DNA from 3 places in the Aeromonas oralensis genome. Region 1 is predicted to be linked to each of the others. Evidence: predicted binding sites of a transcription regulator. Region 1 holds the regulator's gene; each other region holds the start of a gene.
The links. Region 1 encodes LexA, which represses DNA repair genes until DNA is damaged. Its sites were predicted from a motif close to ANCTGTNTNNNNANACAGNT; they were not measured.
Positions count from the first base shown of each region.

Region 2: dinB (DNA polymerase IV) is a predicted target of LexA. The motif match lies at 2,084-2,103, and genes of this name have one in related genera.
Region 3: ACPDZI_RS11590 (DUF4250 domain-containing protein) is a predicted target of LexA. The motif match lies at 1,841-1,860, and genes of this name have one in related genera.

Region 1 covers NZ_CP187186.1:34,788-39,069, reverse strand. The annotation lists gene ACPDZI_RS00205 (SCO family protein) at 1-492, opposite strand, end outside; gene ACPDZI_RS00200 (hypothetical protein) at 714-1,001, opposite strand; gene lexA (transcriptional repressor LexA) at 1,437-2,060, opposite strand; gene plsB (glycerol-3-phosphate 1-O-acyltransferase PlsB) at 2,265-4,282, shown strand, end outside.
Region 2 covers NZ_CP187186.1:1,070,812-1,075,093, forward strand. The annotation lists gene nqrF (NADH:ubiquinone reductase (Na(+)-transporting) subunit F) at 1-393, shown strand, start outside; gene ACPDZI_RS05285 (FAD:protein FMN transferase) at 397-1,437, shown strand; gene nqrM ((Na+)-NQR maturation NqrM) at 1,449-1,673, shown strand; gene ACPDZI_RS05295 (hypothetical protein) at 1,761-1,973, opposite strand; gene dinB (DNA polymerase IV) at 2,106-3,158, shown strand; gene ACPDZI_RS05305 (methyl-accepting chemotaxis protein) at 3,227-4,282, shown strand, end outside.
Region 3 covers NZ_CP187186.1:2,461,238-2,465,519, reverse strand. The annotation lists gene ACPDZI_RS11600 (fumarate hydratase) at 1-826, shown strand, start outside; gene ACPDZI_RS11595 (cell division inhibitor) at 1,328-1,816, opposite strand; gene ACPDZI_RS11590 (DUF4250 domain-containing protein) at 2,050-2,247, shown strand; partial or broken gene ACPDZI_RS11585 (glycogen/starch/alpha-glucan phosphorylase) at 2,633-4,282, shown strand, end outside.

The sequences.
Region 1 (4,282 bases):
GGAGGCGGAGTGGTCGATCAGGTAGTCCTTCTCACCCTGGTCGGCGATGGAGTAGATGAGTCCCAGATTGCGCACGAACGGGAACAGCTTGTCGTGAGGGCCGGTCGCCGCCTTGAACTCCGGGTTGAAGAAGGCGGTATAGGTCTTGAGACGGGCCACGTCGTCCCGCTGCGGATCCGCCGAGATGAACACCACCTGGCTGCTCGGGGCGATCTTTTTCAGCTCGGGATAGACGGAACGCAGATCCGCCAGGGTGGTCGGACAGATGTCTGGGCAGAAGGTGTAGCCGACGAACAGAAAGGTCCAGTGGCCGGTCAGGCTGGCGGGGACGAAGGGTTGGCCATCCTGATCGGTGAAGGCGAACGGATTGATGTCCCGCCCCGCCGGGTAGTAGTCGGCATGCTCGGGCAGGGAGGGCTGGTTCCAGTAAAATCCGGCCATCATGCCCCCAACCAGCAGCAGAAACAGCAAGGGGTAACGCGGTTTAACCATAAGAGAGCAGACCCTTTCACTTCGACATACCCGCCAACCGGGCCCGAATGGAAGAGCCATTGTAACCCAGCCGGCGCCAGACCGGTCACCCCCTTGTAGCGGATGCCCGTTCGCTGGCCAACTTCCGTCAGAAGATGACGCAAGGGCCGGTGATGCCGGCCCGAACCCGCCCAAAACAGCAGCCCCACCATAAGGTGGGGCTGCACAAGAAGCAGTGATGCTCAGGGCTGTTGTCGGCGCCGCTCATGCGGGCGTCTGGATTGGGCCCGCAGCGGGATGACGGGGGCGGTCCAGGGGGCGTCGGCCAGCCCGCCGTCATGATGGCTGTGAAACAGGCGCACCAGCCGGACAATCTTGTCCTTGGGGCACCCCAGCCAGATGGTCCAGCAGGCGCCCTTGTGGTGTACCCAGAGGGCATAGAAACGGGTCATCCGGTTACCCTTGATGAAACGGGTGATGGAAGAAACGGGCGATGCCAGACCCGGATCCCATGGCGAGCTTGAAGCCATACCTGTCCTCCTCGATCAACAGGTCACGCCAACCGGCACCGCCCATCACCACTAGGGTGAATGAGTCGATGACTGCCGCGTGTCGACTGCGCGAGTGTGCCGCTGCGGTGCCGACTGCCGGCGTCCTGGCCACTCTCCCTTCTATCCCGCAAGCGCCTCTTTGCTAGGTGTGACCTGCACACCGCACGAAGCTGTTGTTTTTTCCTGCTGCCCTCCGGGTTCCTGCTACCAGCGATCTGGATAACGCGCGTCATGGCGAGCAGCGGGGCGGCTCAAGCCAACGAGTCCGCCTTACCAAATGATATATCTGAAATGAATCGCCTGCGGTCACCGCCCGCAGACAAAAATGGCGGGTATCAGGATCTGATTGAAATCATGGGGAAAGGAGTACAGAAACGAAACGGCCTCCCGCAGGAGGCCGTTTCGTGGCGGGGATTACATCCAGTCGGCGTTGCGAATGACACCGACCGCCAGCCCCTCGATGGTGAGCTGCTGGCAGGAGAGATCCACCTCGATGGGGGAGAGCTCTTCGTTCTCCGGCAGCAACCACACCTGGCTGCCCTTGCGCTGGAAGCGCTTGACGGTGACATCCTCGTCGAGCCGTGCCACCACTACCTGGCCGTTGCGTACCTCCTGGGTCTTGTGCACCGCCAGCAGGTCGCCATCCAGAATGCCGATATTCTTCATGCTCATGCCCTGTACCCGCAGCAGGAAGTCAGCTCGCGGGTGGAACAGGGCCGGATCCACCTGGTAGTGGCTCTCGATATGTTCCTGCGCCAGGATGGGCTCGCCGGCGGCCACCTTGCCAATCAGCGGCAGCCCGCTCTCTTCCAGCGGCTCTTCCTCTTCAAGCAACAGGCGGATGCCGCGGGACGTGCCCGGCATGATCTCGATGACCCCCTTTTTGGCCAGGGCCTTCAGATGTTCCTCGGCCGCATTGGCCGACTTGAAACCAAGCTTCTGGGCTATCTCGGCGCGAGTCGGCGGCATGCCGGTTTCGTTCATGTTCGCCTTGATCAACTCCAGCACTTCGGCCTGGCGGGGAGTAAGGGGTTTCATAGCATGGGCACCTGTCTTTTTATACAGCACACTGGCAGTATATACAGTGCAGTGGCCAAGGCAAGGCGCAGCTGACATTTGTCGCGGCCCGGCGCTCATTTGCTGCAGATTTGATCCCGCGCAGCCGACTCATCGTACCTCTCGGCGACAAGCAGTCGGTGATTTGCTATGCTCACGCCGCATTTTTTTGGAGAGCAGACGCACATGTCCCTTGGACAGAACATTTCCAGAGCAATCTTGCAATGGCCGGTCAGCGGCTTGGTCAATCACAAGAGCCTGCCGGAAAATCCCATCACCGAGCTCAAGCTGGATCCGGCCAGACCCATCGTCTACGCCCTGAAGACCAGCTCGATCACCGACCTGATGACCCTGCAACAATGCTGCGAGGATCTCGGCCTGCCCGGCCCCTTCACCCCGCTGGAACTGAACGGCCAGTTGCTGCCCCGTTATGTCTGTCTGGACCGTCCGCCGCCCCTGTTTGGCAAGCGCAGCAAGCCGCTGCCCTTCCTGCAGGAGTTCCACCAGCTGCTGGATCTGCACAAGCAGGATCCGGCGCTGGATATCCAGGTGGTCCCCGTCACCCTGTTCTGGGGCCGTGCCCCCGGCCGGGAAGGCGAGGAGGCCTCCGGCTGGAACATCATCAGCAGCCTGGCGCCAAACCGCCTCAAGAAGGCGTTGATTGTGATCCTCAAGGGGCGCGAGAACCTGGTGCGCTTCTCCCCGCCGCTCTCCCTGCGTCACATGGCGGACAAGCACGGCACCGACGAGGCCATCGCCCACAAACTGGCGCGGGTCGCCCGCACCCACTTCAGCCGCCAGCAGCTGGCGGCCACCGGCCCCAAGCTGCCCAACCGCAACCTGCTGTTCAAACAGCTGCTCGATTCGAACGTCATTCAGCAGGCCATCGAGGAAGAGGCCCAGCGCGAGGGGATCAGCCTGGAGAAAGCCCAGAAACGGGCCCACGGCTACATGGACGAGATCGCCTCCGACTTCTCCTACCGGCTGATCCGGCTCGGCGAGAGCTTCCTCGGCTGGCTGTGGAACAAGCTCTACCGCGGCCTCTCGGTCAACGGGGCCGAGAAGGTGCGCCAGCTGGCCCAGGAAGGGCACGAGATCGTCTATGTGCCCTGCCATCGCAGCCACATGGACTACCTGCTGCTCTCCTACGTCATCTACCACCAGGGCATGGTGCCGCCCCACATCGCGGCGGGCATCAACCTCAACTTCTGGCCGGCGGGCCCGATCTTCCGCCACGGTGGCGCCTTCTTCATCCGCCGCACCTTCAAGGGCAATCCCCTCTACAGCACGGTATTCCGGGAATACCTCAACCTGCTGTTTGCCAAGGGTTATTCGGTGGAGTTCTTCACCGAGGGTGGGCGTTCGCGTACCGGCCGCCTGCTGCCGCCCAAGACCGGCATGCTGGCGATGACCCTGCAGGCCATGATGCGCGGGCTGGACAGACCGGTGACCCTGGTGCCCGTCTATCTGGGCTATGAGCACGTGATGGAGGTGAACACCTACCACAACGAGCTCAAGGGCAGCCGCAAGGAGAAGGAGAGCTTCCTGCAGGTGCTCGGCATCCTGCGCAAGCTGCGCAACTACGGCCGCGGCTTCGTCAACTTCGGTGAGCCGCTGACCCTCAACAATTACCTCAACGAGCACGTGCCCAGCTGGAAGGAGCACATCGGCGAGGAGGAGCGTCCCGAGTGGATGGCGCCCACCGTCAACCAGCTGGCCGAGCTGCTGATGACCCGCATCAACGGGGCTGCCGCCGTCAACGGCCTGACCCTGAGCGCGCTGGCGCTGCTGGCCGCCGAGCGCCATGCCCTGACCCGCGACGAACTGCAAGCCCAGCTCAACACCTATCTGGACCTGCTCAAACAGGTGCCCTACAGCACGCACAGCACCATCCCGGACGAGGATGCCAAGACCCTGCTGGATCAGGCGATGGAGCTCAACAAGTTCGAGGTGAGCGAGGACAAGCTAGGCCAGATCGTCAGCCTGGACCGCTATCAGGCGATCCTGCTGACCTACTACCGCAACAACATCCTCCATCTGTTCGCCATGCCCTCTCTGGTAGCGGCCTTGATCGAGCGCTGCGAGGGGATCTCCCGCAGCGAGATCGTTGCCCGTTGCATCGACATCTACCCGCTGCTCAAGACCGAGCTGTTCCTGCGCTATGAAGAGGACGAGCTGCCGGAGCTGGTCGATGCCCTGCTGGC
Region 2 (4,282 bases), 1.0 Mb from region 1:
ATCGGTGGTGGTGCCGGTATGGCGCCGATGCGTTCCCATATCTTCGACCAGCTGCGCCGTCTGAAGACCAAGCGCAAGATGAGCTTCTGGTACGGTGCCCGTTCCAAGCGCGAGATGTTCTATGTCGAAGACTTCGACATGCTGCAGGCCGAGAACGACAACTTCCAGTGGCACGTCGCCCTGTCTGATCCGCAACCGGAAGACAACTGGGACGGCTACACCGGCTTCATCCACAACGTGCTGTTCGAGAACTATCTCAAGAACCACGAGGCGCCGGAAGATTGCGAGTTCTACATGTGCGGACCTCCCGTCATGAACGCTGCCGTCATCAACATGCTGAAAAACCTCGGTGTTGAAGACGAAAACATCCTGCTGGATGACTTTGGTGGTTAATCAATGCACAGTGTTGTAAAGACCTGGCTAGCCTTCGGGCTAGCCTTTTTCTTGACTGGGTGCGGTCAGGAACAAACGGTCCAATCGAAGCCGGAGATCCACATCACCGGCAGCACCATGGGTACCTATTACTCCATCAAGGTGGCGGACAGCGTCATCACGGATCCCGCCAAGTTCCAGGCCGAAGTCGATGTGTTGCTGGAGCGGGTCAACGATCAGATGTCGACCTACCGCCCGGATTCCGAGCTGTCGCGCTTCAACCAGCATCGCGGCTCGACGCCGGTGGTGGTCTCCCGCGATACCGCGCGGGTGGTGACCGAGGCCATTCACATTGGCCGTGAGAGCCGCGGGGCGTTGGATGTCACCGTCGGCCCCTTGGTCAATCTGTGGGGCTTCGGGCCCGATGCGCGCCCGACCAAGACGCCGTCCGACGAGCTGATCACCCAGACTCGCCAGAAGACCGGACTCGGCAACCTGCACGTGATCACCTCGGCCGATGCCGATACCTTACAAAAGGACATCCCGGATCTCTACGTGGATCTCTCCGCCATCGCCAAGGGCTTTGGGGTCGACAAGGTGGCCGAGTATCTGGAGTCCATGGGCTCGCGCAACTATCTGGTGGAGATCGGTGGTGAGCTGCGGATCAACGGCGTCAACGGCAAGGGGCACCCCTGGCGTGTCGCCATCGAGAAGCCCACCGCCAACGCCGGTTCGGTGCAGGAAGTGATCGTGGCCGGTGACAACGGGGTGGCTACCTCGGGCGAGTACCGCAACTATTACGAGCTGGACGGCAAGCGCTTCTCCCACACCATCGATCCCATGACCGGCAAGCCGATCCAGCATCGGATGGTGTCGGTGACCGTCATTCACCCCTCCTGCATGACCGCAGACGGGTTGGCGACCGTGTTCATGGTGCTCGGGCCCGAGAAGAGCCTGGCCTATGCCAAGGAGCGGGGATTGGCTATCTTCGTGATCACCAAGACGGATGATGGTTTCGAGGAGTCCTACTCCGATGCCTTCAAACAGTATCTGGTTAGAAAATAAGGGGCGGTAACATGCAGATTTTTTTGATCACCTTCGGGGTATTTCTGGCGGTAGTGGTGGCCATGGCCATCGGTTACATCTTCCAGAAGAAGACCATCTCCGGCTCCTGTGGCGGGCTTGGCAGCATAGGTATCGAAAAAGAGTGTGATTGCCCGGAACCCTGTGACAACCGCAAGAAGAAGATGGCCAAGGAAGAGGCCCGTCGCAAGATGCTGGCCGAAAACCGGATCATCTGAGCGGACAGGGCGCCGAGTCGTACTCGACCCCGTGCCGGATAACCGACGGGCTGACCTGATGGTCAGCCCGTTTTTTTTGCAAAAGACTCAGTAGTCGTATTGTTGGCAGGCTTTCTTCTTGAACTCGGCCCGCCAGCGTGCCAGCTCCTCCCGGGTGCCCAGCTCGTCACCCTGTTTGATGGCCTGCTCCAGCGCCGCGATGCGGTCATAAAGCCAGCTGCATTCGGCGGTCGGGTCGTCCTTGCTGCTGCCCGGCTGTGCCAGCAGGCAGAGCCCCAATCCCAGCCAAGCTATCTTCAGCTCACCCTCCTTGCGTGATGCGCTAACCAACGGTGCCTTAAGAGTCTATATCTGACCCTCATTTCATGCCGATGGCAGAATTGGCAGCACTGGGTTAGCATAGGCAGGTTACCTGTTTATTCGTACAGTGGTATGCGCAAGATCATTCACATCGACATGGACTGCTTCTATGCCGCGGTAGAGATGCGGGACAACCCGGCGCTGCGCGAGGTGCCGCTGGCCATCGGCGGCTCGGCGGACAGGCGCGGCGTCATCTCGACCTGTAACTATGTGGCGCGCCGCTTCGGGGTGCGCTCCGCCATGCCGAGCGCCCTGGCACGCAAGCTCTGCCCGCCGCTGGTGCTCATCCCCGGCCGGATGGCGGTCTACAAGGAGGTTTCCCGCCAGCTGCGGGCCATCTTCCTGCGCTACACCGAGCAGGTGGAGCCGCTCTCCCTCGATGAGGCCTATCTCGACGTGACGATGAGCCCCTGCTGTGACGGCAGTGCCACCCTGATGGCGGCGGAGATCCGCGCCGCGATCAACACCGAGCTGGGGCTGACCGCCTCGGCCGGGGTGGCGCCGAACAAGTTTCTGGCCAAGCTCGCGTCGGAGCAGCGTAAGCCGGATGGCCTGTTCGTGATCCGCCCGCAGGAGGTGGATGAGTTCGTGCGTCAGCTCCCCCTTGGCAAGTTGCCCGGCATCGGTCGCAAGACTGCGGATCGGCTGGAGTCGCTCGGCCTTTACTCTTGCGAAGATGCCCGCCAGCTCGGCAACGAGGAGCTGATCGCCCGTTTCGGCAAACTCGGAGAGATGCTGGCCGGACGGATCTGGGGCCATGACGAGCAGCCGGTACAGGCCCAGCGGGTGCGCAAGACCATCGGGGTGGAGACCACCCTGGCCAGCGACGTGCTGGATGAGGCTGCCTGCTGGCAGGTGCTGCGCCAGCTCATCCCCGAGCTGGAGCAGCGTTTCTCGGTCAGCCACAGCAAGGAGCTGCTGATGGGGCAGGGGATCAAGCTCAAGTTCGCCGATTTCCAGCAGACCACCGTCTACCGGCGCGGTAGTTACCAGCCGGAGCGGTTTCACGATCTGCTGCACGAAGGCTTGCTGCGGGCACAGGGCAAACCCATTCGGCTATTGGGATTGGTGGTTGGCCTGCCTGCAGCCGGCGAAGTGAACCAACTTGCCCTGGATTTAGCGTGATAAGGTTAAGTTTTTGTTTCTAAAACCGATACACTGATCATATCTGTAAAAAGCTAGGAAATGGTGGCATGAGTTCTCTTTCTGTTCAGGGGCGGATCACCCTGATTGCCGGTTGTTGTTTGTTGGCCAGTGCCGGAGCCTTGGTGGCCTCCTCCCTCTTCAGTGCTGCCAACATGCAGGACCAGGTGCTGACTTCCACCACGGCGGAAGCCCAGAGTGCGGCCGAAAACTGGATGAAGGCGATGGGTTCGGAGCAGGCGGCCAAGGTCACCAGCTATCTGGACGAGGCCTACTTCCGGGCTACCCTGCTGGGTCAGGGGATACTGTTCCAGCGCAAGAATGCGGCCGACAACTTCGGCTCCTCCGAAACGCTGCGTACCGCCGTCAATCAGCAGCTGCACGATGCGGCTGCATCCTCTGACAACCTGCTCGGCGTCTATGCGGTGTTCGAGCCGGATCAGCTCGACGGTGAAGACAGCAATTATCATGGCTCCAGTGCGTTGGGCTCCAACGATCAGGGCCGCTTCTCCACCTATTGGGCGCGGGTCGACGGCAAGATCGAGCCCGAGGTACAAAACGAATCCGTGCTGGCGGATGAGAGCCCGACGGCGGCCGGCGGGGTGGAGAACGAGTGGTATCGCTGCAGCATCCGCAGCAAGGCGCTCTGTCTGCTGGAACCTTACCTCGATGATGTGGGCTCACAGAAGGTATTGATGACCTCGGTGACCGTGCCCCTGCTGGAGCAAGAGAAGCTGCTCGGCATGGTCGGCGTCGATATCTCGCTGACCGCGCTGCAAAGCCTGGTCAAAGAGATGGATCAGGAGCTCTATGAGGGGCAGGGCAAGGTGCTGCTGGTCAGCAGCCAAGGCCGTGTCGCCGGTGTGGACGGCTTTGATGTCACTCTGGGCAGCCCGCTCGGCCAGCAGTATCAGACCCTGGCAGGAGAGCTGCAGGGCTGGCTGGGTCAGGGGCAGATCAGCAGCCGCTGGAGCCCTGATGGTACCCTGCTGCAGACCTTCGTGCCGGTCAAGATGCGGGGCACCGAGCAGAAATGGGGCATCTACATCGAACTGCCGCGCAGCGTGGTACTGGCGTCGGCCCTCCAGCTGCAGGACGATCTCTCC
Region 3 (4,282 bases), 2.4 Mb from region 1:
CTACGACAAGGTCAACAAGCTGGGCATCGGTGCCCAGGGGCTCGGCGGTCTCACTACCGTGCTGGATGTGAAGGTGAAATCTGCGCCGACCCACGCCGCCTCCAAGCCGGTGGTGATGATCCCCAACTGCGCGGCGACCCGACACGTGCACTTCGAACTGGATGGCTCCGGCCCGGCCGAGCTGACTCCGCCGAAGCTGGAAGATTGGCCGGAGATCACCCGCTCGGCTGGCGGCAACGTACGCCGTGTCAATGTCGACGGCATCACCAAGGCAGAGCTTGCTAGCTGGAAGAGCGGGGATACCGTGCTGCTCTCCGGCAAGATCCTGACCGGTCGCGATGCCGCTCACAAACGCATTGCCGACATGCTGAAAAAAGGCGAGGGGCTGCCGGAAGGGGTCGACTTCACCAACCGTTTCATCTACTACGTTGGCCCGGTCGATGCCGTGCGTGATGAAGTGGTCGGCCCGGCCGGCCCGACCACCTCCACCCGGATGGACAAGTTCACCGACATGATGCTAGGTGAGACTGGCCTCATCGGCATGATCGGCAAATCCGAGCGAGGCCCCAAGACGGTCGAGAGCATCAAGCAGCACCAGGCTGTCTATCTGATGGCCGTCGGCGGCGCCGCCTATCTGGTGGCCAAGGCCATCAAGAAGGCGCGGGTAGTGGCCTTTGCCGATCTGGGTATGGAAGCCATCTATGAGTTCGAGGTGGAAGACATGCCGGTGACCGTGGCGGTGGACTCTCAGGGCAACAATATCCATGAAACAGGCCCGGCTTACTGGTCTGCGAAGATTGCCGAGCTCGACAGCAAACTGGCGTGAGCGAAAGCGGTTTGATGGCTGTTCACTCGCGGTCTTGAGACTTTTCTCGAGGCTCAGCGTGAAGCGTGAAGAGACGCGGCGTGTGACCGCCGTGGATATCACCGTCATACAGCTACCGTCTAACAGACAGAACGAAGGCGACCCCAGGGTCGCCTTCTCTTTTGGTCTGCGTGCAGTCGCATGAGTGCCAACTGCTAACTGCTAACTGCTAACTGCTAACTGCTAACTGCTAACTGCTAACTGCTAACTGCTAACTGCTAACTGCTAACTGCTAACTGCTAACTGCTAACTGCTAACTGCTAACTGCTAACTGTGCTCGGTGCGAGGGGCTCTGTACCTTGCTTGCAATGCCGGCTTCCACTTCCGTCTGTCGGCAGGCACTTGCCGCTGTTGTCTGATGGTTGCAAGGCTCTTGTCACTCAGTGATTGAGCGCCAACCGAAAAGCCCGTTCAACTCTCCAGCTCATACTACAAGACTCCTCCTCACACTCTTGGCACCTGTCAGTGGTTGAGATAGACGTCCTGCCCGCCATAGACCAGTGAACCACTGTGGACAGGAGAGGATGTGGCCGGCTCGAAGAAACGGGTCAGAACCCCGCAGCGTTGTCCCAACTTGCTCAACTTGGCGCGATCCAGCATGACCTGCTCCGGCAGCCAGGTCAGCACGGCGGCGCAGCGGCCGTTGCCCAGACTCTGTTCCAGCGTCCGCTGCCAGTTTTTGATCTTGGGGCTATGCACCACCAATACTCTGGCGGGATTGATCCCTTGTGCCTGCAGCTGCTTGGCTACCGGCAGACCGGGTGGCGCGATCAACAGGATCCAGCCGGTATCGCCATGGCTCAGTCTCACCAGTTCATCAAGCAGTGGAGCTTCATGGGCAATCGTTGCGCTATAACGCTCATCATCCATGTTGCCTTGATGCCGGGTGGGCCAGGGATTGCTCATACCGGCTGAGGTGGTGATCGGGTGCTGACTCATGGGCTGGCTCATATGTTTGTCCTGTATGAATAACCATGCTGTATGTGCATACAGTAGTTACTGTTGAAGCCAGTGACAAGCCATTTGTGCTCTAAAATGTGATCGAATTGGCAGTGGTTTAGTCTATGTTGTTGATTGTAAAGGTTATTTATTTTATGTTGGCGGTGGGTGTTTTTTAGCCTATGGACAAAGCAGGAGGGGACGCCCATGGTTATACAGTATGTCTTGCACAGAGGAGAGATGAGATGGACGTCAGCACCTTGCAACGACTGGATGCCAATATCCTGCTCGGGATCATCAATGAGAAGCTGCGGCTGGAGTGTGACGGGCTGGAAGAGTTGTTGGCCTACTACGACATGACGGAGGATCAGCTGGCTACCCGCTTATTGCAGATAGGCTATCACTATGACCCCATGAGCAACCAGTTCAAGGCCCATGGTTGACCCGCAGAAATCAACCGAACAGCCTTGGCCTTTGTTTCTCATGAACAGCGCACATTGAAATCGTTTTCAATGTGCGCTGAATTTTCGGTTATTTTCAAGGATTTTCAGCACTTGGCAATCATTGAAAACCTATTCACGTATTTATATTTTCATGAAGATATTAACTGTATGATTTTAAATGAAATTAAAGATTCATAATGGCAGGTTTTAGGAAAGGGTTTTCAAGCTTGAACTGTCATTTTTATGCGTTAAAGTGTGACTTGCGTTAACTTTTAAACCAGCGGCTTTAGCTAGTATGCCCACGCCGGAACATATTCTGAGATAACAACAGCGCCGGTCCCTGATGGGATAACAATTTATTATTCTGTAACGAAGGAAATGGTTTATGGCTACCAAGAAGAAGACAGACCAGGATCTCCAACTGGATAAAGATCAGCTCAAGGCGAGTATCGTGCGTCACCTGCGTTCTACCTTGGGTACAAGCGAACAGAAAGCCTCGCCAGAAGCGTGGTGGAAAGCGACCGCAGCCGCCGTCAACGAACAGGTGTACGAGCGCCTGACCCGTACTCAACAGACTCACTTCAAGAAAGATACTCGTGCGATTCACTATCTCTCTGCTGAATTTCTGATGGGGCGTTTGACCTCCAACAACCTGCACAACCTCTCCCTGTACAAAGTTTGCGAAGAGGCGCTGGGTGAACTCGGTCTGGAGCTGACCGATCTGTGTGAACAAGAGCCCGACATGGCGCTCGGCAACGGCGGTCTGGGCCGTCTGGCCGCCTGCTTCATCGATTCCCTGGCGACCCTGAACTACCCGGCGGTCGGTTATGGTATCCACTACGAGCACGGCCTGTTCCGTCAGGAAATTCAGGATGGTCGCCAGATTGAGCGCCCCGACTCCTGGCGTGAATATGGCAACCCCTGGGAGATCTGCCGCCCGGAATCCGTGCAGGAGATCCCGCTCTATGGCTATGTCGAGACCGTCTTTGGTGACAACGGTGGCCTCAAGAAGGTGTGGCACGCTGGCCGCAAGATCAAAGGGGTGCCTTGGGATATCCCGGTGGTCGGCTTTGGCGGTCATACCGTCAACATCCTGCGCCTGTGGGAATCCCGCGCCTCCGAGTTCTTTGACTGGGACGTGTTCAACGCCGGCGGTTATATCGACTCCCAGGCGGAGAAAGCCCAGGCCGAGACCATCTCCAAGGTGCTCTATCCGAACGATGAGACCGATGCGGGCAAAGAGCTGCGTCTGATCCAGCAGTACTTTTTCTGTGCCTGCTCCATCAAGGACATCATGCGTCGCTACAAGCGGGTGCATGGCGCCGACTTCAGCAACTTTGCCGCCCAGATTGCCATCCAGCTCAACGATACCCACCCCACCGTGGCCATCCCCGAACTGATGCGGGTGCTGGTGGACGAAGAGGGGCTGACCTGGGACGCGGCCTGGGCCATCAGCTATCAGGTCTTCTCCTACACCAACCACACCCTGCTGCCGGAAGCGCTGGAGAAGTGGTCGGTCAGTCTGTTCGAGAAGGTGCTGCCCCGTCATCTTGAGGTGATTTACGAGATCAACGCTCGCTTCCTGAGCGAGCTGGTGGAGCCCAAGTGGCCGGGTAACGATGCCATCAAGGCCAAGCTCTCCATCATCGAAGAGGGTGATGTGCGCAAGGTGCGCATGGGCAACCTGTGCGTCATTGGCTCCTCCAAGGTCAACGGTGTGGCCGAGATCCACTCCAAACTGGTGAAGGAAGATCTCTTCCCCGAGTATGCCGAGCTGTGGCCCCAGAAGATGTGCAATGTCACCAACGGGGTGACCCCGCGTCGCTGGCTGCTGGCCTGCAACCCGGAACTGGCCGAGCTTTACAACGAGGTGGTGGGCAAAGAGTGGCCGCTGCAGCTCGACAAGCTGCGCAGCGTGGTCAAATTTGCCGACGACACGGCATTCCAGCAGCAGTTCATGACCATCAAGCGCCACAACAAGGAGAAGCTGGTCAAGGTGATCAAGGCCGAAACCGGCATCGAGGTGAGTTCGGAG